DNA from 3 places in the Pararhizobium sp. IMCC3301 genome. Region 1 is predicted to be linked to each of the others. Evidence: predicted binding sites of a transcription regulator. Region 1 holds the regulator's gene; each other region holds the start of a gene.
What was found. Region 1 encodes PhoB, which activates phosphate uptake and scavenging genes when phosphate is short. Its sites were predicted from a motif close to TGTCATNNANCTGTCAT; they were not measured.

Region 1 (10,055 bases):
CAATTCGCGAATCCGGCGTCAAAGACCTGACCGTGGCATCAAACAATGCCGGCGTCGATGATTTCGGTCTCGGCCTGCTGCTGCAAACCCGGCAGGTGAAGAAAATGATCTCCTCCTATGTGGGTGAGAACGACACCTTCATGCAGCAATATCTGTCCGGCGAACTGGAGCTTGAATTCAACCCTCAAGGCACACTGGCCGAGCGGATGCGCGCCGGCGGCGCTGGCATTCCCGGCTTTTATACCAAGACAGGTGTCGGCACAGTGATTGCCGAGGGCAAGGAACACAAGGATTTTGACGGCCAGAGCTATATTCTGGAACGCGGAATTGTGGCCGATATCGCCATTGTCAAAGCCTGGAAGGGTGACGAACAGGGCAATCTGGTCTATCGCAAGACCGCGCGCAATTTCAATCCGAATGCGGCAACCTGCGGCAAGGTCTGCATTGCCGAAGTGGAAGAAATTGTTCCGGTCGGCTCGCTTGATCCGGACATGATTCACACACCCGGCATTTTCGTGCACCGGCTGATCACGGGCGAGCATGAAAAACGGATTGAACAGAAAACCGTTCGTGCGGCTTAAGGAGAGTTACCATGTGGGATCGCAATAAAATGGCTGCCTGCGCGGCGCGTGAACTGGAAGATGGAATGTATGTCAATCTGGGCATCGGCATTCCCACGCTGGTTTCGAACTACATTCCCGACGGCGTCGATGTAACGCTGCAATCAGAGAACGGCATGCTCGGCATGGGCCCGTTCCCGACAGAAGCGGAACTCGACCCGGATCTGATCAATGCTGGCAAGCAGACGATTACAGAACTGGACAGGACGAGCTACTTCTCATCCGCTGACAGTTTCGGCATGATCCGGGGCGGAAAAATCGACATGGCCATTCTGGGCGCGATGGAGGTCTCCGAAAAAGGCGACCTTGCCAATTGGATGATTCCCGGAAAGCTGGTCAAGGGCATGGGCGGGGCGATGGATCTCGTTGCCGGTGTGAAGCGTGTCATTGTTGTCATGGATCACACCAATAAAAGGGGCGAAACCAAGCTTCTGACCGAATGCACCCTGCCCCTCACCGGACAGGCTGTAGTTGACCGGATCATTACCAATTTTGGCATATTTGATGTGGTTGAAGGCGGTCTGAAAATCGTCGAACTGGCCGCGGGAGTTTCGGAACAGGATGTGCGCGACAAGACGGAAGCCACAATCGTCGGCTGATTTCGTCAGTCGCGGCGCACCCAGGTTTACAGCCGCGGCTTGAGCTTGCGAAGGGCCTCTATGACTGCATTCGGCAGGGCGCTGTCTGCGCCTCGCGGCGCGGCGTCAAGCGCGCTGCTGATGTCCTTTTCCAGAATGCCGATTGTATTGTCCGGCGCATGGCCGTCGCGGGCAAATTCAATATCCTCAAAGCCGCTGGCGAACCAGTTCCGGCCGGAGCTTTTGTCGATCAGGGCAAGCAGCGACTTTTCATCCAGTCCCAGTTCATCGGCCCAATCGAGCACCAGCCGGGTCATCGCCGTGGACGAGACCGCCAGCAAATTGTTCAGAACTTTGGCTGTCATCCCGGCCGCAAACGGACCCATTGTGTGGAATGAGGTTCCCATTGCTTCGAACAGCGGCCGCAAGGCGGTCAGGTCCGCCTCCTCGCCGCCCATCATGAAGGACAGACGCCGTTCGCGCGCGGCGATAGATGCACCTGACATTGGTGCGTCGACCAGATTGATATGCGAGGGCAGCCTGCCCTTGAGGGTCTGGAGATAGCGCGGCGAGAGGGTGGAGCAGATGATAATGCTGCGCAGCCCCGGTGCTGCCGCCGCAAGGGCCTGAGTGTCAAACAGAAGAGCTTCCGTCTGCTCGATATCGCGAACCACACTGATGAGGATTTTCAGATGAGCGGCAAATCGCGCCACATCATCGCTCATGGCGGCGGCGAATTCGCCATAGCTTTGCGGTGCCCGGACATCAAAGCCGACGGCATCAAAACCGGCATCGCGCAATGCGGCCAACATCGGCTGACCCATGCGGCCGCACCCGGCCAGGCCAATTCCAGATAACTCCAAACCGCTTTTCCCGCCAGTTCAACTGCGACCATCCGTACCAATCAGGCTTGAACGCAGACCCGGTCGCCTGTCAACCCGTCACCCCGGGCGGTTTTCATAGTTACCATTTGCGCTCCAGTTTTTTGCGCAGGAAGATGGCAATGGCATTCATGCTGATCAGGAAAACGAGCAGGACCAGAATTGCCGCCGATGTGCGGCTAACAAAGCCGCGTTCCGGGCTGTCGGCCCAGATGAAGATTTGTGTCGGCAGCGCAGTGGCACTGTCGAAGGGTGTGGATGGTGCCGAGGTGATGAATGCGTTCATGCCGATCAGCAACAAGGGAGCGGTTTCGCCCAGCGCCTGTGCCAGCCCGATAATTGTGCCGGTGAGAATGCCTGGCATGGCCAGCGGAAGCACATGGCCGAAAACAACCTGTTGCCTGGATGCCCCGATGCCGAGGGCGGCCTCGCGGATGGACGGTGGTACCGCCTTCAACGCCGCACGGGTTGCAATGATGATTGTCGGCATAGTCATCAAAGCCAGGGTCAGACCACCAACGAAGGGAACAGACCGCGGCATTCCAAACCACCCGATAAAAACGGAGAGTGCCAGAAGGCCGAAAACAACAGAAGGAACCGCGGCAAGATTATTGATATTCACTTCGATAAAGTCGCTGATGCGGTTCTTGGGGGCAAATTCTTCGAGATAGAGGGCAGCACCAATTCCCAACGGGAACGAGATCAGGAAACAGACCAGGAGTGCCCAGAAGGAGCCGATAATAGCGCCTTTCAGTCCGGCCAGTTCCGGAAAGCGGCTGTCCGCGTTGGTAATAAGACCTGTATTGATCGGAGATGAAATCATGCCGGCATTTTCGAGTGTGTCGAAATATGCCAATTGATCATCTTTCAACCGGCGCAACTGCTCGGGCGTGTCCCGGTCAATCAACTCCTTGTTCAACTGGTCATAGGGGTCAGACACCGGGACTGACAGCGAAACGGTCTTGCCGATAAGGTCCGGATTGGCGACCACCATATCGCGTAATTTAAATTGTGCTCCGTTGGAGAAAATCTTCTCGACTGTCCGCATTGCAGCCCTGTCACCGGTCGCCACACCAGGAAGCGACCTGGCTAGTGAGGCGGCCAGGACATCATCAAAACCGCCGCGCGGCAGCCGGTCCGCCGGCACTTCCTCGGGGTCAATAAAAACATCCAGAGTGACATGTGTTTGCGTGAAGGCCTTATGGCCGGTGGATACCAGCGACGCGATCAGGGTGAAAAGCATCAAAAAGGCAATGCTGATCGCGGCAATGCCAAGACTTTGCAATATGACCTGCTTGCGCTTGCGCCGTGGGAGACTGCGCCTGATGGCCTCGGTTGCGCCGGCTGCCGAGACGCTGGCCTGTTGGGAAGTGATGGCGGTCATAAACGAGCTCTAGTCATAGGCTTCCCGGTACTTGCGGACAATCCGAAGCGCGAGAATGTTGATGATAAGGGTAACGATGAACAGCATCATCCCAAGTGCGAAGGCGGCCAGCGTTTTGGGATTGTCGAAGGATGTGTCACCGATGAGCAACGTCACGATCTGGACCGTAACGGTTGTGACGCTTTCGAGCGGATTGGCGGTCAGATTTGCGATCAATCCGGCAGCCATGACCACGATCATGGTCTCGCCGATCGCCCGGCTGACCGCAAGCAGAATACCGCCGACGATGCCGGGAATGGCCGCCGGAAAAAGAACGTTCAGTACGGTCTCGGCACGCGTGGCACCAAGCGCCAGAGCGCCATCACGCAAGGAGCGCGGCACGGCGGACAGGGCATCATCGGCAAAGGATGAGATAAATGGAACCAGCATGATACCCATCACACTGCCCGCCGCAAGCGCCGTATTTGGCGAAACGCCAATGCCCAGCGATGCACCCAGGCTGCGGATTGCAGGGGCAACGACCAGAATGGCAAAGAAGCCGTACACAACCGTCGGCACGCCTGCGAGAATCTCAAGAAATGGCTTTGCCACCGAGCGCACACGGGATGGCGCGAATTCATTCAGATAGATGGCCGAGAACAGACCGATCGGGATTGCAAGAATCAGGGCTACGGCGGTGATCACAAGGGTTCCGACGATAACCGGTATCCAGCCAAAGGCACCGGCCGCAGCTACCTGGTCCGCTCGGATTGGAATTTGCGGCTCCCAGTTCAGACCGAACAGAAATTCGGTCAAAGGAACCAGCCGGAGAAATTTGACGGTCTCAAATGCAAGAGACGCGACAATGCCAACCGTAGTGAAGATCGCGGCGACCGAGCAGAAAATCATCAGGCCCGAAACAATCCGTTCGACACCCTGACGGGCACGGAAAGTGGCTGTGACCCGGCGCCGGGCGAACCACAGCAGAGCCAGCCCGCCAATGGCGACAATAGCGATCAGCATCATCGATGCAACGGCCTGAAGCAGGTTCAGCTGTTCTGCTGCGGTAATCTTCCACTCTTCCGGGGTGCCGAATGTCTGGCCCCTGGAAAGAGACCTGATTTCGGTCAGAACCAACTGACGCTGCCCCGTGCCTAAACCATTGAGCACACCATTTGGCAATCCGCCCATGACAATTTTGTCGACAACAGAGCCCTGCAGCGCCAACCAGACAATGGTCAGGACGAAGACGGGCACCAGGATCGACAGAAACGAAAACAGACCGTGATATCCGGAAAGCGAGTGCAGTCGCGCGCCGTCGCGGCGCATGGCCCGCGCGGCCCGCCGGTTAAGCCAGTATCCAAACAGGCTGATGACGAAAAGGGTCGCGAATGCCAATGTGGTCATCTCTACACTCTTTCAAAAAAACTGTCTCGAGCCGCGACCGGCTCGAGACTTCGCAAGGGCCGGAAATTTGGCTTATTCAGGGGCATCCATCTGCTTGCCGTTCAAAATCGCATCCTGAAGGGCAGTGCGACGGTCGTCGACCAGCGTCACCAGGCCACGCTCGGACAGGTAACCACCCGATTCCAGGGCATCTTCAGACATGTATTCTTCGATGAACTCATTGAGGTTGGGGATGACACCGCGGTGCGCGTTCTTCACGTAGAAGTAAAGCGGGCGCGATACCGGATAGGATTTGTCGGCAATGCTGTCGGTGGTCGGCTCAACGCCTTCGATCTTGACACCTTTCAACCGGTCGAAGTTTTCATAAAGGAATGAATAACCGAAGATGCCGACGGCATTGGGATCGGATTCGAGCCGCTGTACGATCAGATTGTCATTTTCACCGGCTTCGATGAAGGGTCCGTCAGTACGCATGCGCGAGCAGTTCTCTTTAACCCAGTCACCGTCGAAACCACCATTGGCAACATAATCCAGTTCTTCACAACCGGCATGCATTGCCAATTCGACAAAGGCATCCCGTGTACCGGAGGTTGGCGGAGGGCCATAGGCGAGGATTTCTGTATCCGGCAGATCGGCGTTGATTTCAGACCATTTCTTGTAGGGATTATCGGCCCATTTACCATCAACGGGAACCTGAGCGGCCAGCGCCAGATAAATCTCGCCAAGGGTCAAATCCCAGTCAAAATCATTGCTGCGCGAAATTGCAAGCGACAAACCGTCGAAGCCGATCAGCGCTTCGGAAATATCCGTAACGCCATTTGACTGGCACAATTCATACTCGGATGCTTTCATGGCGCGGGAGGCACCAGTGATATCAGGGTGTGCCTCTCCAACACCTTCACAGAATATTTTCATCCCGCCGCCGGTGCCGGTCGATTCTACAATCGGCGAAGGCGCGCCGGTATTGTTGGAGAATTGCTCGGCGACAGCTTGTGTGTATGGAAACACAGTGGACGATCCGACAATCCGGATTTCGTCGCGAGCGATGGCAGACGTCGCGGATAACGCTGTGATAGCCAGGGCAGAAGTCGCGAGTTTAAGATAGGACATGGAAACTCCTTGGGTTTCATTAGTGATCGTCTGTCTACGACCTGACTGTTCGAGTACTCCTGCCGAGTGTCATGGATGTAACAGTTTTGTTACAGATTTATGACACCAGGCCGCGTGTGATAAAATCGACTGACCTGATGCAGCCGGTTGTCGGTAACGGGCACCGACTTCTTGTGTTTTGCGGCTCTTTGCCTGCGGTTGCGGCGTTTGCTGGCAACGATCAGCCGCGCCTGAACGCGCTCTAGTCCCGGAACTGATCATCCAGTGAATAACCGGCCCCGCGCACGGTTCGGATCGGGTCTTTGGCGCGGCCTTTATTGATGGCTTTGCGCAAGCGGCCGACATGGACATCGACGGTGCGCTCATCGACATAGACATCATGGCCCCAGACGCCATCCAGAAGCTGCTCGCGCGAAAAGACGCGGCCGGGGCTTTGTAAAAAGAATTCCAGCAATTTGAATTCTGTCGGGCCCAGGTGGATTTCGCGTGTCGCGCGATGTACGCGGTGGGTCTCGCGGTCCATCTCCAGATCGCCCGTGCGCAGCAGCCGTGAGACCACTTCCGGCTTGGCGCGGCGCAGCATCGCTTTCACTCGTGCCATCAGTTCGGGCACGGAAAACGGCTTCACCACATAATCATCGGCCCCGGTGGACAATCCGCGTATGCGCTCGGTTTCCTCGCCGCGTGCGGTCAACATGATAACAGGCAGATTGCGTGTTTCATCACGCGCACGCAGGCGGCGGCACAATTCAATGCCCGACAGGCCCGGCAGCATCCAGTCCAAAAGCAGCAGATCAGGAACTGCCTCGCGCAATTTCAGTTCGGCATCATCGCCGCGTTCAGACACGTCGACCTGGTAGCCTTCGCTTTCCAGATTGTAACGCAAAAGCAGACTGAGTGATTCTTCGTCCTCGACAACAAGGATATTTGGGGCAGCCATTGCGGGGTCTCCTCAGGCAAAAGCAGGTTGCGGCAGGTTCTTTTTCATGGCTGCTCCACCACGTGGATTGCGCTGTTGTCACCCTTGGGCCGCTCATCCTCCAACTGGACGCCGGTAACCTGATAGATGACTGTCTCTGCAATATTGGTGGCGTGATCGCCGATCCGCTCGACATTTTTGGCGCAGAACAGCAGATGGGTGCAATATGAGATATTGCGCGGATCTTCCATCATGTAAGTCAGCAATTCGCGGAACAGCGAGGTATACATGGCATCGATTTCGCTATCGTTCTGCCACACCATTTCCGCTTTGCCGACATCTCTGGCGACATAGGCATCCAGAACTTTTGTCAACTGGGCCTGGGCCAGTTCCGCCATATGTTCAATGCCGTGAATGAGTTTTGAAGGCTGAACAACGCCCTCGATTGCGATGGCGCGTTTGGCGATATTCTTGGCCAGGTCTCCGCAACGCTCCAGATCATTGGAAATGCGCAGGGATGCAATAATTTCGCGCAAATCGGATGCCATTGGCTGGCGTTTGGCGATGGTGCGGATTGCGTCATCCTCGACCTTGCGCTGCAGATTGTCGAGGTCCTTGTCATCTGTGATGACTTTGCGGGCGAGAACAGGATCAGCGCGCAGCAATGCCTGCAACGCATCCACGATCATGCTCTCTGCAATCCCACCCATCTCGGCAATATATTTTGCCAGTGCCTGCAGTTCCTCATCATATGCTGTAACTGTATGATCAGCCATTTTAGCGTCCTTACCCAGTGTTACCCGAACCGGCCAGTGATGTAATCCTGGGTCCGCTTGTCCCCTGGATTGGTGAAGATATCGTCGGTCACACCTTCTTCAACCAGATTGCCAAGATGGAAAAACGCGGTCCGTTGAGACACCCTTGCGGCCTGTTGCATGGAGTGAGTAACGATGACAATCGTGTAATTATTACGCAATTCATCAATCAGCTCTTCCACTTTGGCCGTGGCAATGGGATCGAGTGCGGAACAGGGTTCGTCCATCAGGATGACTTCGGGACTGACAGCAATGGCGCGCGCAATGCACAGGCGCTGTTGCTGGCCGCCGGAGAGGCCGGTTCCCGGTTCGTCAAGACGGTCCTTCACCTCTTCAAACAGGCCTGCCTTTTGCAGGCTTTCGACCACCATTGCCTCCAACTCCTCCTTGCTGCTTGCAAGCCCGTGAATCTTCGGGCCATAAGCGACATTTTCAAAGATGGATTTTGGAAACGGATTCGGTTTCTGGAAAACCATGCCGACCCGTGCGCGCAGTTCAACCACGTCCACGGCGGAATCGTAAATATCCTTGCCATCAAGCGTGATATCGCCCTTCACCCGGCAGATATCGATGGTGTCATTCATGCGATTGAGGCAGCGCAAAAATGTGGATTTGCCGCAGCCTGACGGTCCGATCAATGATGTGACCCGATGCTCCGGAATTTCCAGATCAACGTCGAAAAGCGCCTGCTTTTCACCGTAGAACACGTTGACCTTCTCACCCTTCATCTTGACCCGCGGCGCATTGGTCAAAGCGGCGCTTTCATTTTTGCTGCTCATGGTTTGCACAGAAGTCTCCATGTCCAAGGTTCCTTCTTAACGGGTTACCGGCTTAACAGGCTACCGGCTTAACAGGTTACCGGACGTGCTCAAAGATGCGGGCTTGCCGGGTATAGAGCAACAGCGCCTATTATATTCATTCAAGTGACCTGCCATCCAGTAATCAGCCAGCCAGTAATCTGCCAAGGACTTGCCAGCGACCCGGCCAGGCTCGTGTCAGCCAGGCTCTGAAAACAAGAATTACGCAGGACAGTGGCGGTCCGTGCATAATGATCGGACAACTGCCACCTGCCGCCCAGCAATCTAGCCAGACGCAGTGATGCTTCTATGGCATTTTTGTATCAATTAGATGACAATCCATACCCTTGAAAAATATCAGTTTTCCGAAATGCCATCGCTTTTGGCCATTTTTTCAGCCGCCGCTGACGCTGTCCGGCGGGGAAACTGCACTGTGAAGGCCGCGCCCTTGCCGGCTTCGGTTTTTATGTGAAGGGTGGCGCTATGACGGTTCAGGATATGCTTGACGATGGCAAGTCCAAGTCCGGTGCCCTGTTTTTGCCGGCTGGTCTCCACATCGGCGCGATAGAATCGTTCTGTCAGACGCGGCACATGTTCGGACGCAATACCGGGGCCGAAATCGCGGATGGTTGTGGCAGGTCCCCTGGTTTCTGTTTCTGCAAGGAAGTCAATCTCGACACGCTGGCCTGATGCGCCATATTTGATAGCATTTTCAATCAGATTGCTGAAAACCTGAACCAATTCGTCCTGAGCACCAGACACGATGACAGGATCATCCCAGGTACCAAGAACCAGCTTGACGTCATTGTCACGGGCCAGCGGTGCCAGCGTATCCGCCACATGACCAATCAAAGGTCCAAGGTCGACCGGATCAGTTGGCTTTAAATGTGCCTTCATTTCGATTCGGCTGAGCGACAGAAGATCATCAATCAGCCGAGACATGCGCTGAGATTGCTCGCGCATAATGTTGAGAAAGCGCAGTCTCGCAGTCTCATCATTCCGGGCCGGTCCCAGCAGCGTTTCGATGAACCCCGACATGGACGCCAGCGGCGTGCGCAATTCATGACTGGCATTGGCAATAAAATCCACCCGCATCCGCTCTATGCGCTTCTGTGCGCTTAAATCCTGAAACTGGACCAGCAGAAATTGCGGCGTCGCGGTTAGCGGAACTGCCGCGTCAGTGTCAAACCGCAATGGGCTTAAATCGACACTGAACCAACGCTCGACCGGGAAGCGTTCAATGTATTCCAGTTGCTCGGGCTGATTGGTTTCCATAACCCTGGCCAGCGCAGCGACGAGATTGCGCTGGCGAAAATGCAGAGCCATGGGCTGGCCGGGCCTGATGTCACCCAAGTTTGATATGGTGGCTTTATTGAGAAAACGTACGACCCCTTCGCTGTCGACCAGCAGCGTGGGCACCGTCAGCGATGCAATGACCCGTTTGGTCGATGGATCCGGCCAGACCGACTGCTGTGCCACTGCGCGTGCGGTCCGCAAGGCATTGAGGCGGCGGCGGCGCTGGCTTGCGACCGGCTCCACCATGGTTGCCGCGCCCAGCGCCAAAA
Region 2 (10,055 bases), 290 kb from region 1:
GGAGATTGTCGACACCACCTCGCCCTATGAGCTGGTGTCGAAAATGCGGGCCAGTTTCTGGGTGATCGGTCCGCTGCTGGCGCGCATGCATGAAGCCCGTGTCTCGCTGCCGGGTGGCTGTGCCATCGGAACGCGGCCGGTGGATTTCTTCCTCGATGGTTTGCGCGCGCTGGGTGCCGAGATCGAACTGGAAGGCGGTTACGTCGTCGCCAAAGCTCCGAACGGGCTGGTTGGCGGCACAGTGCGGTTTCCAAAGGTCTCTGTCGGGGCAACCCACGTGACGATGATGGCCGCAACCCTGGCCAAAGGCACGACGCGGATTGAAAATGCCGCGCGGGAGCCGGAAGTTACCGATCTGGCAGATTGCCTGATTGCGATGGGCGCCAATATCAGCGGCGCCGGCACCGACACAATCACCATTGAAGGCGTCGAAAAGCTTCATGGCGCGACCCACTCGGTGCTGCCGGACCGCATTGAAACCGGCACCTATGCCATGGCGGTGGCGATGACCGGGGGCGATGTGCATCTGGATGGCGCGCGGATGGATCTGCTGGAAGCCGCACTGGATGCCATCAAGGCGTCGGGCACCACCATTGAGCCGACCAATTCCGGCATCCGCGTTACGCGCAATGGCGGGCCGATCAAGGCCGTCAATGTGACAACCGAACCCTATCCCGGCTTTCCCACCGATCTGCAGGCCCAGTTCATGGCGCTGATGACACGGGCGGACGGCAATTCGGATATTGTCGAGACGATTTTTGAAAACCGCTTCATGCATGTCCAGGAACTGGCCCGGCTGGGGGCGAATATCCATCTGGACGGACAGAAGGCCGTTGTCGAGGGGGTCGCTCATCTGACCGGTGCCCAGGTGATGGCAACCGATCTGCGCGCCTCGGTGTCGCTGGTGATTGGTGGTCTGGCCGCCGAGGGCGTGACCTTCGTCAACCGGGTCTATCATCTGGATCGCGGATTTGAACGGCTTGAAGAAAAGCTGCGCAATTGCGGCGCGGAAATTGAACGTATCTCGGCCTGACGCAGGAATTCTGCGCAGGTTAACCAGTTTGAAGGGAACAGCATGTCCGCACTGAAAATGATGGCAATGGATGAAGAGGATTTGACAGTTCTGTCGGCCTATTGCCAGGACGCTGTGTTCAAGGCTGCCGATGTCACCTGGCTTGCTGCAGAAAAGCGGGTGCTGATTTCGCTCAACCGGTTTGCCTGGGAACAGGCGAACCAACGCAGCGGCGTGTCCGGGCTGCTGGGCCGTAAAACCTATGAACGCCATAACGCGGTGCTGCATTTTGAGCAGGTCACAAAGGTGCAGACAAAGGGCCTTGATGAAGCTGCTCGCGACACGGTGTTTGATCTGCTGTCGATGGAATTTGTTGCGGGCGAAGATGATGTTTCCGGGCAGATTGAACTGCTGCTCGCCGAGGGGCATTCGATCCGGCTGGATGTGAAATGTGTCGAAGTGCGGCTTGCCGATCTGGACGCGGCATGGGAAACAAGAAACCGGCCCCGGCATCCGCTCAGTTGAGAGGTACAGCCGTCTGGTGTTGTAAGGAAATTCGCCTTGGTATACCGCCTGTCCCAGTCTGATCCGGATTTCTCGTCGGAATTCAAGACCTTGCTGGCTGCAAAGCGGGAAGTCTCAGAAGATGTCGATGCGGCGGTGCGCGGCATTGTCGGGGATGTCCGGCGGCGCGGCGATGCCGCAGTGCTGGAACTGACGGAAAAATTCGATCGTGTTGCCCTGACACCAGCGACGCTGCAGATTTCAGCGGACGAAATTCAGCAGGCGGTCGACGCTGTCGATGCCGATACGCTGGCGGCCCTGACCCTCGCCCATGACCGCATCACCTCACATCACCAGAAACAACTGCCTGAAAACCAGCGTTACAGCGATGCGCTGGGCGTTGAACTGGGCTATCGCTGGTCGGCCATCTCCGCCGTCGGCCTCTATGTGCCGGGCGGCACCGCCAATTACCCCAGTTCGGTTTTGATGAATGCAGTGCCGGCACGTGTTGCCGGTGTTGAGCGCATTGCCATGGTGGTGCCAACCCCCGATGGCGTGCTCAACCCTCTGGTGCTGGTGGCGGCCCGCCTTGCCGGTGTCACGGAAATTTACCGCATTGGCGGCGCGCAGGCCGTTGCGGCTCTCGCCTACGGAACTGCGACAATCGCGCCGGTTGCCAAAATTGTCGGACCCGGCAATGCCTATGTAGCGGCCGCCAAGCGTCAGGTCTTCGGCACGGTCGGCATCGACATGATTGCCGGACCTTCGGAAATTCTGGTGGTGGCCGACAAGACCGCCAATCCGGCCTGGGTTGCGGCTGATCTGCTGGCTCAGGCGGAACATGATGCAGCCGCGCAGTCAATTCTCATCACTGACAGCGAAGAGTTGGCAATTGCCGTGGAACAGGCGGTGGAGGCGCAATTGAAATCCCTGCCCCGCGTCGCCATTGCCGGGCCAAGCTGGCGTGATTTCGGGGCCATTATCCGCGTTGCCGATGTGATGCAGGCCGCCGCGCTGATTGATGCAATTGCCGCAGAGCATCTGGAATTATGCGTTGCCGATCCCGATGCGCTTTTCGACCGGGTCAGCCATGCCGGAGCGGTGTTTCTGGGGCATCACACGCCGGAAGCCATCGGCGATTATGTTGGTGGTTCAAACCATGTCCTGCCGACCGCGCGCTCGGCCCGGTTTTCTTCGGGATTGTCGGTGCTGGACTTTATGAAGCGCACATCCATTCTGCGCTGCACTGCGGATAATCTGCGCGCGCTCGGCCCTGCTGCGATGGCGCTGGCAGATGTGGAAGGGCTTGAGGCGCACGGGCGCTCGATTGCCATCCGGCTGAACCTGTAGCGCTGGGGGCGCGGCAATGGCTGAAACTGATCCTGATAAAGGGGCCGATAAAGGGGCCAGTTCTGATACCGGTTCTGGCACCAGGTCTGGCGCACCGGACAGTTCCTCTGAACGGCTGTGTGCCATTATCCTGGATGAAAGCACCATCGGCCGTGCTTCCAGCGAGATCGAACATGAGCGCGCCATTGCGATTTATGATCTGGTGGAAGAGAATTGTTTCCAGCCGCTGCCGCAATCAGACAATGGGATGGCTGATTTCCACGGGCCTTACCGGTTGAATCTCTCGCTTCAGGAAGCCCGGCTGGTGTTTGAAATCCTGTTTGCCAACAGTGCGCCACTTGCGACCCATATCCTGTCGCTGACGCCGTTCCGCAAAATCGTCAAGGATTACTACATGATCTGCGACAGCTATTATGCAGCGATCAAAACGGCAACGCCGAGTCAGATCGAGGCTATTGATATGGGCCGGCGCGGATTGCACAATGAAGGTTCCCAATTGCTGCAGGACCGGCTGTCGGGAAAGATCGAAATGGATTTTGGCACAGCCAGACGCCTGTTTACGCTGGTCTGTGTTCTGCACTGGAAAGGCTAGAGGCGTTTCATGATTACATTGAACGATGAAGCGATCTAGCGTTGGTTGACGATGCGCCTTCCGGCGAGCGTTCCAGTTCCGACAAAACCGTCGGTGTGCGGCCCGGTGCAGTGCTGTTTGCATGCCGCATCAATGTGATTCGCTCGCCGATTGCCGCTGCCCTGACCCGGCAGCTGTTTCCAAACCAGATTTACACCCGTTCGGCGGGCGTGCGTCCGGGCGTACCCGACCCGTTTGCCCGTACCGTGATGGACGAGATCGGCGTCGATATCAGCCGCCATGTGCCGCGTTCCTTTGAGGAGCTTGAGGACACCAATTTCGATCTGATTATCACCCTGGCACCGGAAGCGCATCACGCGGCGCTTGAACTGACGCGTTCTCATGCAATCGACGTGGAATACTGGCCGACATTTGACCCTTCGCTGGCCACCGGTTCGCGATCACAGATCCTCGATGCCTATCGCGGATTGCGCGATGAATTGACCCTGCGGATCAAGAAGCGCTTTGCCTGGCAGCCGCGCAGCGCAGACTGACGCTCAGGTGAAATAAGATGGGGCGATCAGAAGGGGCGCAATCAGGGCTCAACCGGTGTTGCCGGGGGTAATGCCATGCCCCTGGCCTGCATCACCGCCCGCAACCGGTCCGGAAAATCGGTGATGAGACCATCAACGCCCGCCTCAATCAGCGTTTCCATCATCGCCGCATCATTGACTGTCCAGGGAATCACTTTCAGGCCCAGAGCCTGTGCCTGCTTGACCAGCGCGGGGCTGACATTGCCGAAAAACGGTGACCAGACATCGCCTCCGGCAGCCTTGACCATTTGCGGCAAATTGCCGCTGTAGTCATCGAGATTAAATTCCGCCGTCCAGGGCGAGGCTTTTCCGGCTGTGGATTGCACATTGTCGAGCCAGTCCTGCTGTGCCGTCAGATAGACCGTTTCCAGTTCAGGCGCTTCGGTCTGAACCGCCTGCAAAGTGCGCCAGTCGAATGATTGTATACTGACACGGTCTTCCAGCCCGCGCGCTTTGACGAGCGCCAGAACCAGAGCGGCAAATGTTCCCGCATCCACCGTATCCTGCGGTTCAAGAGGACTGATTTTGGTTTCAATGTTGAAGCGAACAGAGTTGTTGCCGGCACGTTCGACCAGATCAAACACATCTTCCAGCGAAGGCATTGATGTGCCATCAACCCCCTGCTGCTCGGGAAAACGCGAGGCCGCCCGCGATCCGGGTCTGATCCGCCCGACGTCAAATGTCTGAAGCTCCTCGAAGTTGAGGCTGTTGATGAGAAGCTGTTTTTCAATCCACACACCAGCGGCATTGCGCGTCATATCCGGGTCCAGCGCCGGGTTATGCGACACCACAACACTTTTATCCGCCGTCACCGCCAGATCAAGCTCCAGGGTGGATACGCCAATGGACAAGGCCATGGCAAAAGCCGGCAGGGTATTTTCCGGCATCAGCCCACGGGCACCGCGATGGCCCTGCAATTCAAAGGCAGATGCCCCGGATACATACAGCACACTGCAGAACCAGATCGTTGCAAGGCGAAACAGCATTTCAAAAACTCTCCATATGAATCCGTTCAATCCAGACACGAAGTGCGGCTTTGGGCAAGCGAAAACCCGGTGCGGCGGGGCTCTGTTCGGACAAATAGACGGGGAGAATTTTGTTAGCCGCCTCAGGGGGTTTGCATAAAAGACAAAAACAGGAATACACTTCCCCCAGCAGGCAAATTCAAACAACAGTCTGTCATAAGGGTGTCATGTCAGTGTCACGGAACCATGATCTTACGGGGCCGTACGCTTCCATCACCCAAAAAGGGAGAGAATTATGAACTTGAAATCTATGCTGGTTGCCGGTGTTTTCGGCGCTTCAACACTAATGTCCGGAGCGGCGTGGTCGGTGCCCACTGACATTCAATGGTGGCATGCCATGGGCGGACGCCTGGGCGAAGTCGTCAACGAAATTGCTGAAAACTACAATGCCAGCCAAAGCGAATACAATCTCATTCCCACCTATAAGGGTGGCTATGAGGATACGATGACAGCCGGCATCGCCGCTTTCCGTGCCAAGCAACAGCCGAACATCATTCAGATCTTTGATGCCGGCGCTGCCACAATCATCAACGCCAAGGGCGCAACCATTGCGGTTGAAGATCTGATGACAAAATATGGCGACGGCTTCAACATCGAGGATTATATTACCGGGGTGCGTTATTTCTATGCGGATTCGGATGGCAAAATGATCGGACTGCCGTTCAATTCCTCAACACCGCTGCTGTATTATAACAAAGAGGCTTTCGCCAAGGCCGGCATCGAAAATCCACCGGCGACCTGGGAAGAATTCGAGGCGATGGCACCGAAGCTGAAAGAAGCCGGTTATACCGCTCTTGCCCAGAGCCACAGCCCGTGGATCATGGCGGAAAACTTTCACAGCCGTCACAACATCCAGATGGCAACTGCCAATAATGGTTATGACACTACCGATGTGAAGCTGCTCTACAATAATGACCAGCTAAAAATGCACTGGACGAAGATGAAAGAGTGGCTCGATGCGGGCTATTACGGTTTCTACGGCCGCGCCTGGGGTGATAATCAGGACGCGTTCGTACAGAAAAAAGTTGCCATGTGGCTCGGATCGTCCGGCTCATTCGGTGGCCTGAAACTATCCACCGATTTTGAGTTCGGCACGTCCTTCCTGCCCTATTGGAAGAGCATCATCGACGAACCCAAAGGCACATTTATCGGCGGAGCCGCGCTGTTCGCGATGGCCGGCAAGACCGATGAAGAATATAAGGGCGTCGCTGATTTCTTCGCCTTTTTGACACTGCCGGAAAACCAGGTGTTCTGGCACAAGGAAACCGGTTATGTGCCGATCACCACAGCTGCATATGAGTTGGCCAAGAGTGAGGGTTATTATGACTCCACACCGGATGCTGAAATCGGCATTCTGCAGTTGAGCCAGCCTGGCGGCGAGTGGACCAAAGGCTACCGCCTTGGCTACTATGTGCAAATCCGTGACGTGATGTACAAGAACTTCGACAACATCTTCTCAGGCAATGCCAGTGTTGACGAAGCCTTCGCGGCCATGGAAGAAGAATCCAACGCGCTTCTTGAGCGTTTCAACGCGACATATAATTGAGCTGAATAAGGGTGGCGGGCTGAGCCCGCCACCTGCCGGCCTGATCTAGGGCAGGCATCATCTCCGGGGAGCTGTAAATGAAGCGCGTTCAATTTGAACACAGTGCGATTCCGTATCTGTTCATCACGCCGCAAATCCTGATCATTTCTGTGTTTTTTCTCTGGCCTGCAGCTCAGGCCATCTATCAGTCGTTTCTGCTGGAAGACGCCTTCGGCCTGCAGACCCAATTCGTCTGGTTCAAGAATTACAAAGATACGATCCTCAGCGGCTCCTGGCTCCAGGCGGCCGGGTTTACCGTGGTATTTTCCGCGCTGGTGACGTTCCTCTCGCTTGCCATAGCGCTGCTGCTCGCCGTCAAGGCCAATGAAGTCATTCGCGGCGCCCGCACTTACAAGACCACTTTGATGTGGGCCTATGCCATAGCCCCGCCGGTAGCGGGCCTGATGGGCAATTTGATGTTTCATCCCCTGATCGGGGATCTCTACAAGTTTTTCAACGCAATCGGCTGGGATTTCGATCACAAGCTGGATGCTTTTGATGCAGGATTTGTCGTTGTGCTGATTGCGGTCTGGAAACAGGTTAGCGTCAATTTCATCTTTTTCCTGTCCGGATTGCAGGGCATTCCGAAATCTGTATCCGAAGCCGCGACCATGGATTGCCGCAGTCCGACGCGGCGCTTCTGGACAATCACCTTTCCATTGCTGGCACCGACAACTTTCTTCCTGATGGTGATCAACATCACGTATGCCTTTTTCGAGACGTTCGGCATTATCGACACCACAACGCGCGGCGCTCCTGGCGGCGCCACCAACACACTGGTGTTCAAGGTGTTCCAGGATGGTTTCCGCGGCGCGGATCTTGGCGGTTCGTCGGCACAATCCGTCGTTCTGATGCTCATTGTGCTGGCGCTGACCGTGATCCAGTTCCGCTTCATCGAGCGCAAAGTGCATTATTAGGGGGACGCAGATATGAGCAACATCAATTGGCGTCTGATCTCCACCCACGCAATTCTTATTGTCGGTGTGCTGTTCATGAGCCTGCCGGTCTGGGTGGCGTTTTCCACTTCCACCCATTCGCCAGAAACAATTCTGCGCAACGGCCTGCAATTGTGGCCGGGCGGCAATTTCTTTGAAACCTATTACGAAGTGCTGTTCGTCGAAGGCGGCGTGATGAAATCGGTGCTCGGCACAACGATGCTGAAGAACAGCATGATCCTGGGCGTTGGATTTGCCGTCGGCAAGGTTATCATTTCGATGCTGGCGGCCTATGCGATTGTCTATTTCCGCTTCCGGCTTGCGGTGCCATTGTTCTGGGTCATTTTCATGACCCTGTTGCTGCCATTGGAAGTGCGCATTATTCCCTCCTATGAAGTGGTGTCCGGCATGGGTCTGCTGGATACACAGGCAGGTCTCATCATTCCGCTGATCGCTTCCGCTACCGGCACTTTCTTTTTCCGCCAGTTCTTCAAATCCGTACCGGAAGAAATACTCGAGGCAGCGCGGCTTGACGGGGCGACGCCATGGCGGTTCTTTATCGATATTCTGGTGCCGATTTCAAAAACCATGATTGCGGCGATTCTGATCATCATGTTTGTGGTGGGCTGGAACCAGTATCTGTGGCCACTGATGATGACCACGAAGGAAGAAAATTACACTCTGGTGATCGGCATCAAGCAGATTTACCAGATACTCGCCGAAGGCGGTGAGCTGCCGCAATATCAAAAAGCGTTTGCACTGACCATCCTGGCGACCCTGCCGCCGGTGCTGGTTGTACTTGTATTTCAAAATTGGTTCGTGAAGGGCCTTGTGGAGAGTGAAAAATAATGGCTGGCGTTGAACTTTCCGGGGTCAAAAAAGTCTACCCGAACGGAGCTGAGGCCGTGCGCGGCGTTGATATGAAAATTGATGATGGCGAATTTATCGTCTTTGTCGGCCCGTCAGGCTGCGGAAAATCCACGCTGTTGCGGATGGTTGCCGGCCTGGAATCCATCACCGAAGGCGAAATCAGTATTGATGGGCGCGTCATCAATGAGGTCACGCCGGCGGAACGCGATGTTGCGATGGTTTTCCAGAATTACGCCCTCTATCCGCATATGACGGTGCGGGGAAACATGTCCTATGGCCTGAAAAACCGGGGCCTGCCGAAGAGCGAAATCCATCAGAAAGTCGTGGATGCGGCGCAGATGCTGCGCATCGATGATTATCTCGACCGCCAGCCCCACCAGCTTTCCGGCGGCCAGCGCCAGCGGGTTGCGATGGGCCGGGCCATTGTGCGCGAACCCAAAGTGTTTCTGTTCGACGAGCCCCTGTCCAATCTTGACGCGAAATTGCGTGTCCAGATGCGCATCGAGATCAAGCGGCTGCAACGGCGCATGGGCGTGACCAGCGTCTATGTGACCCATGACCAGACCGAGGCCATGACCCTTGCCGACCGGCTTGCTGTGATCAATGATGGCCGCATTGAGCAGATGGGCGCGCCGATCGAACTTTATAACAATCCGGCAACATTGTTCGTCGCATCCTTTATCGGGTCGCCGCAGGTCAATCTGATCCCGGCGCGTTTTGAGGGCGGCAAGCTGGTCAGTGGCAGCATTTCACTGGCCGGATTTGAAAACCTGCCGGAAAACACCGATCTGATGCTGGCGATCCGGCCCGACGCGCTGCACCAGGACGGCACGTCTCGACTGGAGATGCGGGTCGATCTTGTCGAGCAGCACGGTGCAGACAATCTGATCTATGGCGTGTTGCAAGGCGCAGCTGCTACTGATGGCGATGAGACCGAAATTTGCCTGAAAACCGATCACGAAACGCTTCCCGATATCGACAGCAGTCTGAAACTGCATTTCGACACGACGCGGGCAATGGTGTTCGAAAAAGACTCTGGCGCGCGGATCATTTGACGGCAAAAGTTCCCTCGTCACGTATTATTGCGTTTCATTCAGCGGCGGCCTGGTGACGCTCAGAGCTATCATCAATCATGGCATTCTTGTCCTGGGGGTGGTGTTTCTCATCACACCGATTGCTGTGTTTTTCTTTTCTTCCAGCCACAGCACGGCGACGCTTCAAATCGATGGTCTGCAATTGAGCTGGGGGGCTTATTTTCAGCGCAACTATTTGAGCATCCTCAATTTTGAAGCCGGCTTCAGCGACGAGGTTACGCCGCTTGCGATGCTGAAGAATTCCATGATTGTCGGGGTGGGTGTTGCCGCTCTGACAACCCTGTTCTCATTGCTGAGCGCCTACGCCATCGTGTTTTTCCGCCTGCCTTGGGCAAACGGGATTTTCTGGCTGATCCTGACGACGCTGCTGTTTCCTCTGGAAGGTAGGTTCATCAACACGTTTCAGGTGACTTCCGATCTGGGGCTGATCAACAGCCATACCGGGCTTATTCTGCCAGTTCTGGCAGCGGCACTTGGAACGTTTTTCTACCGGCAGTTTTTTCGAACGCTTCCGGA
Region 3 (10,055 bases), 970 kb from region 1:
AAAACATCACGTTGTCCGAGCATTGACACAACTGTAAATTGAAATTCTGGCCGTGCCGGAGGCTGCGAAGCCGGCCAGGTTCGGCGGGCCGATGAGAATTGATCGCACAAACCTGATATGATGTCGGGATGCGCGTTCGGCCACCAGCAGGAAGAACTGTGCCTGGGGCGAAAGGTTACTTTGACGTGGCTCTGGAAGTTTTCTAAGAACAGGGTTCTTAAAGGCAACACCGGCGCGGATTTGAAGCCCGTCCTGTCCGGCAACTGCCCTGCCTGTTGGCTTTGCAAGAAAATGAAGGCGTAAATTATGTCCGAGACGACACCCAGTTCCCATCCGCGCACGGGCGCGGACAGGCCGCTTTCCCCGCATCTGCAGATTTACACACCGCTGTTCACCATGATTATGTCAATCGTGCACCGGATTACCGGCGTGGGTCTGTATTTCGGCATGGTGTTGTTGGCTTTGTGGCTTATGGCGGCGGCCAGCGGAGAATCCTATTTCGACAGGGTTGGAGGGTTTTTCGGGTCCTGGGTCGGACAGATACTCCTGTTCGGGCTTACCTGGGCAATGCTGCACCACATGCTTGGCGGGCTGCGCCATTTTATCTGGGATACCGCGCATGGTCTGGGAAAATTTGAGCGCGAGACCCTGGCCAAAGCCACTCTGGCAGGGTCAGTGATTCTGACACCTGTGGTGTGGATCATCGGTTACATGGTTCGATAGGAGCAGATCAACATGTCCATGCTTACACCTTTGAAAAGGGTTCGCTATCTGGGGTCAGCCAAAAGCGGCACCAGCCATTTTTGGCAACAAAGACTGACCGCGGTTTTCAACGTGCCACTCGTCATCGGGTTCATCGTGATGGTGATCATGCTGTCAGGCAGTTCTCATTCAGAATTTGTCGCCACTGCCGGATCGCCTCTGGGTGCGGCGATACTTATTGGTGCGATCCTGTCTGTGACCTGGCATATGCGGTTGGGTATGCAGGTGGTGATTGAAGATTATATTCAAGCAGAGGGCATGAAAATAGCGCTCTTACTGGGGAACACTTTTTTTTCGGCGGCAATCGCCTTGATATCGGTGTTCTCAATCCTGAAATTGAGTTTTGGAGGGTAGTTCGTGGTAACTGCTGCAAATGGCAAGGCCTATGAAGTCATCGAACATACCTTCGATGTAGTCGTGGTTGGCGCTGGCGGCTCCGGGCTGCGCGCCACATTGGGTATGGCCGAACAGGGATTGCGAACGGCTTGTGTGACCAAGGTGTTTCCGACCCGCTCGCATACGGTTGCGGCGCAGGGCGGCATTGCAGCCAGCCTCAGCAATATGGGGCCGGATTCCTGGCAGTGGCATATGTATGACACGGTGAAAGGGTCTGACTGGCTCGGCGATCATGACGCGATTGAATATATGGTCCGCGAAGCGCCCAAAGCTGTCTATGAGCTGGAACATTACGGCGTGCCGTTTTCGCGCACGGAAGAGGGCGAAATCTATCAGCGCCCGTTCGGCGGCCACACCACGGAATATGGCGAAGGCCCGCCAGTTCAGCGCACCTGCGCGGCGGCGGACCGGACCGGCCATGCCATTCTTCACACGCTTTACGGCCAGTCACTGAAACACAACGCGGAATTCTTCATCGAATATCTGGCAATTGACCTGATCATGTCGGATGAGGGCACCTGCCAGGGCATTCTGGCGTGGAAGCTGGATGATGGAACGCTGCATGCCTTCAACTCCAAAATGGTGGTGCTGGCAACGGGTGGTTACGGACGGACCTATTTCTCGGCGACCTCCGCCCATACCTGTACCGGCGATGGTAATGCCATGGTGGCCCGCGCCGGATTGCCGTTGCAGGATATGGAATTTGTTCAGTTTCATCCGACCGGTATCTATGGGGCCGGATGTCTGATTACGGAAGGCGCACGCGGCGAAGGCGGTTATCTGACCAATTCAGAGGGCGAGCGTTTCATGGAGCGCTATGCGCCGACCTACAAGGATCTTGCCTCGCGCGATGTGGTGTCGCGCTGTATGACGATGGAAATCCGCGAGGGCCGTGGTGTTGGCACTGACAAAGATCACATTCATCTGCATCTGGACCACCTGCCGCCAGCAACTCTGGCTGAACGGCTGCCTGGCATTTCTGAATCCGCGCGTATTTTCGCCGGGGTGGATCTGACCAAGGAACCGATCCCGGTGCTGCCTACGGTGCATTATAATATGGGCGGGATTCCAACGAATTACTGGGGCGAGGTGATGACCCTGAAGGACGGCAACCCGGATAGCCAGGTTGCCGGTCTGATGGCTGTGGGCGAAGCTGCCTGCGCCTCGGTTCATGGTGCCAATCGCCTTGGCTCCAATTCGCTGATCGATCTTGTTGTGTTCGGACGTGCCGCTTCAATCCGGGCTGGCGAAATTGTTGATCCGAAAGCGGGCAATGGCAAGCTCAATCAGGCCTCTGTCGACAAGGCCATTCAACGGTTTGACAAACTGCGTTTTGCCGATGGCAGCAGCAGAACTGCGGATCTGCGCCTGAAGATGCAAAAGGCGATGCAGGAAGATGCCGCGGTTTTCCGCACCGCCGAAACTTTGCAGAGCGGTTGTGAACGCATTTCGGACATCTGGAGTGCACGGGACGATATCAGTGTGACCGACCGGTCGATGATCTGGAATACGGATCTTGTCGAAACCATTGAATACGAGAATTTGATGGTGAACGCGATTGCCACGGTGTTTTCTGCAGAAGCGCGGACCGAAAGCCGCGGTGCCCATGCCCGCGAGGACTTTCCTGACCGCGATGACACGAACTGGCGCAAGCATACGCTGTCCTGGATTTCCGAGGATGGCAAGGTGACACTGGATTCCCGGCCGGTTCATGTCGATCCATTGTCCGATGAAATATCACAGGAAAAGATCGCCCCGAAAAAGCGCGTCTATTAATTTCGTTTCAGCAGAGAGAGCCTTTCAACCATGGTTCAACTGACACTGCCTAAAAATTCCCAGATCAAACAGGGTAAAACCTGGGAGAAGCCGCAAGGCAGCAATCTGCGCGAATTCCGGATTTACCGATGGAACCCGGATGGTGACGGCAATCCGCAGGTCGACACCTATCATGTCGATATGAATGATTGTGGGCCGATGGTTCTGGATGCGCTGATCTGGATCAAGAGCAAGATCGATCCGACCCTGACTTTCCGGCGCTCGTGCCGCGAAGGGATCTGCGGTTCCTGTGCGATGAATATTGATGGCACCAATACGCTGGCCTGCACCAAAGGCATGGATGAGATCAATGGCGATGTGAAAATCTATCCGCTGCCGCATCTGCCGGTGGTCAAGGATCTGGTGCCGGATCTGACACATTTCTACGCCCAGCACCGCTCGATTGAACCCTGGTTGCAGACCACGACTCCAACGCCGGAAAAAGAATGGAAGCAGAGCAAGGGCGACCGGGAAAAGCTGGACGGGCTGTATGAGTGCATTCTGTGCGCCTGCTGTTCCACTTCGTGCCCGAGTTACTGGTGGAATGGCGACCGCTATCTTGGCCCTGCCGTTCTGCTGCAGTCCTATCGCTGGTTGATTGACAGCCGCGATGAGGCAACCGGCGCGCGGCTGGACGATCTGGAAGATCCCTTCAGACTGTATCGCTGTCACACCATTTTGAATTGCGCGCAGGCTTGCCCGAAGGGTCTCAACCCGGCCAAGGCAATTGCTGAAATCAAGAAGCTGATGGTCGAGAGGCGCGTGTAAGACTTTGGATCGGCTATGATCGGGATGCCTTTGATCCGTCCCCTGTCTCCCAGAGATGCGCTGACATGGAGCTGGCTGCTGGTGTGGTCACTGGTGGCATTCATCTGGGCGTTTGCAGAAGCCGTATGGTTTTTCATCATGGTGGATGTGCTGATCAGCCTTGCTGTGATGCGGTTCGGTGTGTTGCGGGCGATGGTTCCCACTCTGGCGGCTTTGATCGGTGCCCTGCTCGGCGGTATTGTACTGTATGAATGGGCACGGGTGAATCCGGAAACCGTCCGGACATTTATCCTGACTGTTCCCGGAATCTCCGAAGAACTGCTGCGGACCGTCTCGGTCGATATGGCTGATGAGCCGTTGAGCGCGCTGTTTTTCGGCGGTTTCACCGGTGTCCCGTTCAAGATTTTCGCCGCCACTGCCTATGAGGCCAGCATTGCACCGCTGCAGGCGTTTCTGCAACCGGCAGCGATTGCGCGGCTGTCTCGTTTTATCGCAATTGTGGCCGTGTCCGGCGCGCTGCGGTATTTATTGTATACCCGCCTGCGCCGCGTCGGGTTGATGCGGCTGGCCCTGTTCATCTGGGTGGTGTTCTACGCCTGGTTTGGGTACGTCTTCTGGAATATTGTCTGATGCATTGGACAGCCGGATGGTACCATTCGGCGCGCGTCAGGACGATGCGCTGCCGCGAAATACCGCATTCTTATCGTCTGCCAGTGTTGATACAGTATGAAACTGTAATTCGGCTGCCAGTTCGGAGGCATCGCCGGTCAGAAGTTCGTGGCTGATCGGTTGGCCAACAGTCAATCCGAAACAGGTGCCCGATTTGTTGAGAAGCTCATAGAATACGGTCATGTCTCTCAACTCGTTCGACAATCGGCTAAAGAGGTAGAACAGCCCGGAATTGCGGCTGCTGACATGGACTGGAATGATCGGAACTTTGTATCGCTTCGCCAGGGTCACAAGCGTCGCCTGCCAGGGGCGCTCATTCAACTGGTTCTGCGCCCAATAGGCGATGCGTCCTGAGGGGAACATCACCACGGCTTTGCCGTCTTCGAAGGCTTCCGCCGTACGGACCAGGGTTTCCTTGGTTTTTTCACGGCTTTTGTGTTCTTCGCGCCATTCTACAGGGATCAGCACTTCGTCAAAGCGCGGGTTGACCCGCGCCGCATCGCGGTTTGTAAAAATCGCAATGTCGGACCGAACGGCCTCGACCAGCGCGTGAACCGCGACACCATCTGCAATTCCGGTGGGATGATTGGCGGCCAGAATGAAGGGACCGGTCCGGGGAATGCGGTCAAGGCCGGACAGATCCAGCTCGAGATTCAGCATCTTTGTGACAAGTGCCATTGCATCAGCGCCAGATTTGTCGGCCACACAATCAGCCATCGCGACAGCGCGCTTATAGCCCAGCAATCGGTAAAGTAACGGGCGGATCAGCGGCCAGGACAAGTGCGAGGCAAGCCCGATGGCGCGCTCGGCTATCAGCACATCGACAATATGGTCATGCCGTTCTACCGCAGCGCGCGAATAGGCCAGACGCGCTTCAGACACCTGTTGTTCAGATGAGGTTTGAGCGTAAAGAGCCATGGCGACCCCCTGTCCTTGTTACAGTCCATAGTCCGGCCTGCATTTGGCTACGACCCTTTCCCCAGCTTTCGATTCCGCTGTGAAAATGCCTGACAGCCATTCAATTCATGCTGCAGGTTGCTGTTCCGCTAGCTATCAAAGATTTATGACAATCGTTCGACGTGTTCAAGGCTTTAACAAAACAACTGAGCTGGCCGAATGTTCAGCTTCGTGCCGCCAGCAAATGGCGCGACAAAGACAAAACCTGCCGAAAGCCCCCGAATCTGCCACAATTCCAACACGAGCCATACTTAAGGCCTTTACCTGTTGTTTGCATTGGCCATTGATTTTTTCAGCCATGGCGTCAATAAAACATTCAGCATATCAGGTCTAAAGACGGGGCTGGTTCACCGACTCCGAAAAATATCTACGAGTTTGGGTCACAGAGGAAGTATAATGTCCGGACAGAATTTGGAAGCTGCGACTGTCAAATCCGCCAGGTGCTCCGCTAATACCGGAAACAAACGGGCCTTGTTTACCGGCCCGGGATTCGTGAAGAGTGCCGCTGTGCGAAGCGGTCTTGTCGTTCTGGCAGCCACCTTTCTGCTTGCGGCCTGTCAGACGCGCCTGCCCAATCCGTTTTCAGGGGCGTCAAAGGGACGGGTTCAAACCGGTGAACTTCCGCCGCTTGCCTCCTCTGATAGCATGAACTCGGGACAGGCATTCGATCCAAATGCGCAGGCGCCGATGATGGCCCAGCCGAGTCCTGAACCGTTCGATGCCGGAGAAGCGACCAACTCTGCGTCCGCGCAACTGCAGACGCCGACAGCCGATCATACGGTTCAGTCTGCCGCACCGTTGACACAGCCGGTACAACCAGCAGCCTCCAGCGTGCAGTTGAGCCGGGCAGATATGCTGGGCGCGTGGCAGTTGGCAGCCGCATCGGATAATTGCCAATTGTTCATGACGCTGACGACGTGGACCGGCGGTTATCGAGCGACCACAAAAGGCTGCTCCTCGACGGAATTATCAAATATCACGGCGTGGGATCTGGAAAATAATCGGGTTGTCCTGGTCGGCGCGACCGGGACACAGGTCGCCTCTCTGGTGTCGGCAGGCGGAAACCGCTTTTCCGGCCAGACTAATAGCGGCGCTCAGGTGTCCGTCAGCCGTTAACCTGTAACAGCAGTTTCCGGCCCGCTCATGTCGCAAGCCATTCAAACGCGTTATCAGCGGCTTGTCGAAGCCGGAAGCATTGAGCGTGATCCGGCGCAGATACTGCTGATTGAACGATTTACAGCGTTGAACGAGGCGCTGAAGAAACAGGAACTGGCTTCTAAGAAAAGCGCGCTGGGTTGGCTGTTTGCCAAATCGGCACCGAAAACTTCGCCCCCCGGGCTTTACATCTGGGGCGGGGTCGGTCGTGGCAAGACAATGCTGATGGACCTGTTTTTCGAAGAATCTCCGCTGCGGCAGAAAAAGCGATTTCATTTTCATGCGTTTATGGCGGATGTGCATGAGCGGATCCACGAACAGCGCCGCCGCATCAAGCAGGATAAGACAAGGAACGGGGATCCGATTCCGCCAGTCGCGGATGCCATATCGGAAAATATGAAACTGCTGTGTTTCGATGAATTTTATGTGGTGGATATTGCCGACGCGATGATTCTGGGCCGGCTGTTCGACCGATTTTTCGAAAACGGAGTGACGCTGGTTGCCACGTCAAATGTGGAACCGGACGCGCTGTATCCTGATGGTCTGAACAGAGAGCTGTTTCTGCCTTTCATCAAATTGCTGAAGCGCCATGTTGATGTGGTCGAACTGGTTGCGCGGACAGATTTCCGCCTTGAAAAACTAAGCCGGGCACAGACCTATTTCACTCCGCTTGACGCTGCGGCCCGCGCCGGACTGGACCGGGCATGGGCAGAGCTAACCGGCAGCAAGGCAGCGGGCGAGCCAGCAAAAATTGAAATGAAGGGGCGGCATGTCGTGATCCCGCACACCGCACAGGGCGTGGCGCGCGCATCGTTTGACGAATTGTGCAACAAGCCGCTCAGTGCGGCAGACTATCTGGCCATTGCGCAGCGCTACCACACCGTCATTCTGGATGACATTCCCCGCCTGTCCCGGGAATCGGCCAATCCGGCAAGACGATTCATCAATCTGATCGATGCTCTGTATAATTACCGGGTCAAGCTGCTGGCATCTGCAGCGGCTGCGCCGGACCGGCTGTACAGCGCAAATTCGGGCAATGAATTATTCGCCTTTGACCGTACCGTGTCGCGTTTGATTGAAATGCAATCGGCAGATTATCTGGCCGAGCCTCATGGACTGGTAGCGGATTCTGCAGCCGCCTGAGATGATTTCATGTTGACGTATACGTCAACCGAGCGTGTGCAACGGCTGCTGAAAGCCAGCCAGTCATTAAGCGCCAAAATTGGCGGCAATTGGCGGTTGCACGACTTGTTCTTTGGTGAGAGTTGGGTTAGGCAAAGCCCGACGCAGAATTGCTAACTCTCTGATCGCGCAATCGATTATCTCTATCTTACGTAAAGGGAAGATTCAAATGGCACGCAATAAAATCGCACTTATCGGCTCCGGACAAATCGGTGGAACACTGGCGCATCTCATCGGCTTGAAAGAGCTGGGCGATGTGGTGATGTTCGACATCGCCCAGGGTACGCCCGAGGGCAAGGCTCTGGACATTGCGCAATCCTCTCCGGTGGACGGATTTGACTCGCATCTGTCTGGAACCCAGTCCTATGCGGATATTGCCGGTGCAGATGTGGTTATTGTAACGGCAGGTGTGCCGCGCAAGCCGGGAATGAGCCGGGATGACCTGCTGGAAATCAATCTCAAAGTGATGGAGCAGGTCGGTGCGGGCATCAAGAAATACGCGCCCAAAGCCTTTGTTATCTGCATCACCAACCCGCTTGATGCGATGGTCTGGGCATTGCAGAAATTCTCCGGACTGCCGAAGAATAAAGTGGTGGGAATGGCCGGTGTTCTGGATTCCTCTCGCTTCCGCTACTTCCTCGCTGAAGCCATGAATGTCTCTGTGGAGGATGTCACAGCCTTTGTGCTGGGCGGGCATGGTGATTCGATGGTGCCACTGACACGCTATACGACAGTTGCCGGCATTCCGCTGCCCGATCTGGTGAAGATGGGCTGGCTGGAGAAAAAGCAACTGAACGAGATTGTGCAGCGGACACGCGATGGCGGTGCCGAGATTGTGGCGCTGCTGAAAACCGGCTCGGCATTTTACGCTCCCGCAGCATCAGCGATTTCCATGGCGGAAAGTTACCTCAAAGACAAGAAACGCGTGCTGCCATGTGCGGCGGCGCTGAATGGGGAATACGGTGTCAAGAATATGTATGTCGGTGTTCCGGCAGTCATCGGTGCGGACGGTATCGAGCGCATTGTCGAAATCGATCTGAACAAGTCCGAACAGGGGGAATTCGACAAGTCGGTTGCCTCGGTCAAGGGGCTTGTTGAAGCCTGCAAGAAGATTGCGCCCGCTCTGAAATAGTTGCTGGTTCCGAGCATAATGAAGGAAGAGTAATCCATGAATATCCATGAATATCAGGCCAAGGCGCTGTTGAAAGAATATGGTGCACCGATTTCCGGTGGCGTGCCGATTTTTTCTGCGGATGAAGCAGAAGCAGCTGCCAGACAACTGGGCGGCCCGCTCTGGGTGGTTAAGTCACAGATTCACGCCGGTGGTCGAGGCAAGGGCAAGTTCAAGGAACTCGGCCCCGATGCGAAAGGTGGTGTGCGTCTGGCCTTTTCGCTGGAGGATGTGGTGGCCAATGCCAGGGAAATGCTGGGTAATACGCTGGTGACGAAACAGACCGGTCCTGCCGGCAAGCTGGTCAACAGGCTGTATATCGAAGATGGTGCCGACATTGAGCGGGAATTATATCTGTCACTTCTGGTGAATCGCGAGACCGGCAAGATTTCCTTTGTTGCGTCTACGGAAGGCGGAATGGATATTGAAGCCGTTGCCGAGGATACGCCGGAAAAAATTCATACGATAGATGTGGATTTTGACGAAGGCGTGAGCGCCGCAGTGGCCGACAGAATCTGCGATGCGCTGAAACTTGACAGTGCAGCCCGTAAAGATGGCCATTCGCTGTTTCCAATTCTCTATACCGCCTTTGTCGAGAAGGATATGAGCCTTCTGGAGATCAACCCGCTGATCGTCATGAAAGATGGCCGGCTGCGGGTGCTGGATGCGAAAATGTCGTTCGATGGCAATGCGCTGTTCCGCCACGATGATGTGATGGCTCTGCGCGACACCAGCGAAGAGGACGAAAAGGAAATCGAAGCCTCGAAATATGATCTGGCCTATGTCGCGCTGGAAGGCGATATTGGCTGCATGGTCAATGGTGCGGGTCTGGCGATGGCAACCATGGACATCATCAAACTCTATGGCTCTGAGCCTGCCAACTTCCTTGACGTTGGTGGCGGCGCGACCACGGAGAAGGTCACCGCCGCTTTCAAGATCATCACTGCCGATCCCAATGTGAAGGGTATCCTGGTGAATATCTTCGGCGGCATCATGCGCTGCGACGTGATTGCTGAAGGTGTTGTCACTGCGGTCAAGGATGTCGGTCTGCAGGTCCCCCTGGTGGTGCGGCTGGAAGGCACCAATGTGCAGCGCGGCAAGCAGATCATCAATCAATCCGGCCTCAATGTCATTGCGGCAGACGATCTGGATGATGCAGCACAGAAGATCGTCAAAGCAG

Region 2: the regulator PhoB is predicted to act here: its motif matches at 5,208-5,224, upstream of RAL88_RS16235 (glycerophosphodiester phosphodiesterase).
Region 3: the regulator PhoB is predicted to act here: its motif matches at 5,463-5,479, upstream of RAL88_RS10165 (1-acyl-sn-glycerol-3-phosphate acyltransferase).

Annotation. Positions count from the first base shown of each region.
Region 1 covers NZ_CP132336.1:3,064,501-3,074,555, reverse strand. The annotation lists gene RAL88_RS14835 (CoA transferase subunit A) at 1-581, shown strand, start outside; gene RAL88_RS14830 (CoA transferase subunit B) at 593-1,219, shown strand; gene RAL88_RS14825 (NAD(P)-dependent oxidoreductase) at 1,246-2,061, opposite strand; gene pstA (phosphate ABC transporter permease PstA) at 2,162-3,463, opposite strand; gene pstC (phosphate ABC transporter permease subunit PstC) at 3,473-4,849, opposite strand; gene RAL88_RS14810 (substrate-binding domain-containing protein) at 4,922-5,959, opposite strand; gene phoB (phosphate regulon transcriptional regulator PhoB) at 6,201-6,899, opposite strand; gene phoU (phosphate signaling complex protein PhoU) at 6,944-7,654, opposite strand; gene pstB (phosphate ABC transporter ATP-binding protein PstB) at 7,675-8,472, opposite strand; gene RAL88_RS14790 (ATP-binding protein) at 8,848-10,055, opposite strand, start outside.
Region 2 covers NZ_CP132336.1:3,355,490-3,365,544, reverse strand. The annotation lists gene murA (UDP-N-acetylglucosamine 1-carboxyvinyltransferase) at 1-1,033, shown strand, start outside; gene RAL88_RS16255 (DUF2948 family protein) at 1,076-1,537, shown strand; gene hisD (histidinol dehydrogenase) at 1,574-2,866, shown strand; gene RAL88_RS16245 (UPF0262 family protein) at 2,883-3,458, shown strand; gene RAL88_RS16240 (low molecular weight phosphatase family protein) at 3,500-3,991, shown strand; gene RAL88_RS16235 (glycerophosphodiester phosphodiesterase) at 4,033-5,016, opposite strand; gene RAL88_RS16230 (extracellular solute-binding protein) at 5,291-6,601, shown strand; gene RAL88_RS16225 (ABC transporter permease subunit) at 6,679-7,557, shown strand; gene RAL88_RS16220 (ABC transporter permease subunit) at 7,570-8,424, shown strand; gene ugpC (sn-glycerol-3-phosphate ABC transporter ATP-binding protein UgpC) at 8,424-9,500, shown strand; gene RAL88_RS16210 (ABC transporter permease subunit) at 9,553-10,055, shown strand, end outside.
Region 3 covers NZ_CP132336.1:2,098,232-2,108,286, reverse strand. The annotation lists gene RAL88_RS10195 (DUF1737 domain-containing protein) at 1-26, shown strand, start outside; gene sdhC (succinate dehydrogenase, cytochrome b556 subunit) at 307-723, shown strand; gene sdhD (succinate dehydrogenase, hydrophobic membrane anchor protein) at 736-1,116, shown strand; gene sdhA (succinate dehydrogenase flavoprotein subunit) at 1,120-2,934, shown strand; gene RAL88_RS10175 (succinate dehydrogenase iron-sulfur subunit) at 2,965-3,741, shown strand; gene RAL88_RS10170 (hypothetical protein) at 3,757-4,371, shown strand; gene RAL88_RS10165 (1-acyl-sn-glycerol-3-phosphate acyltransferase) at 4,408-5,328, opposite strand; gene RAL88_RS10160 (protease inhibitor Inh/omp19 family protein) at 5,764-6,483, shown strand; gene zapE (cell division protein ZapE) at 6,511-7,665, shown strand; gene mdh (malate dehydrogenase) at 7,874-8,836, shown strand; gene sucC (ADP-forming succinate--CoA ligase subunit beta) at 8,873-10,055, shown strand, end outside.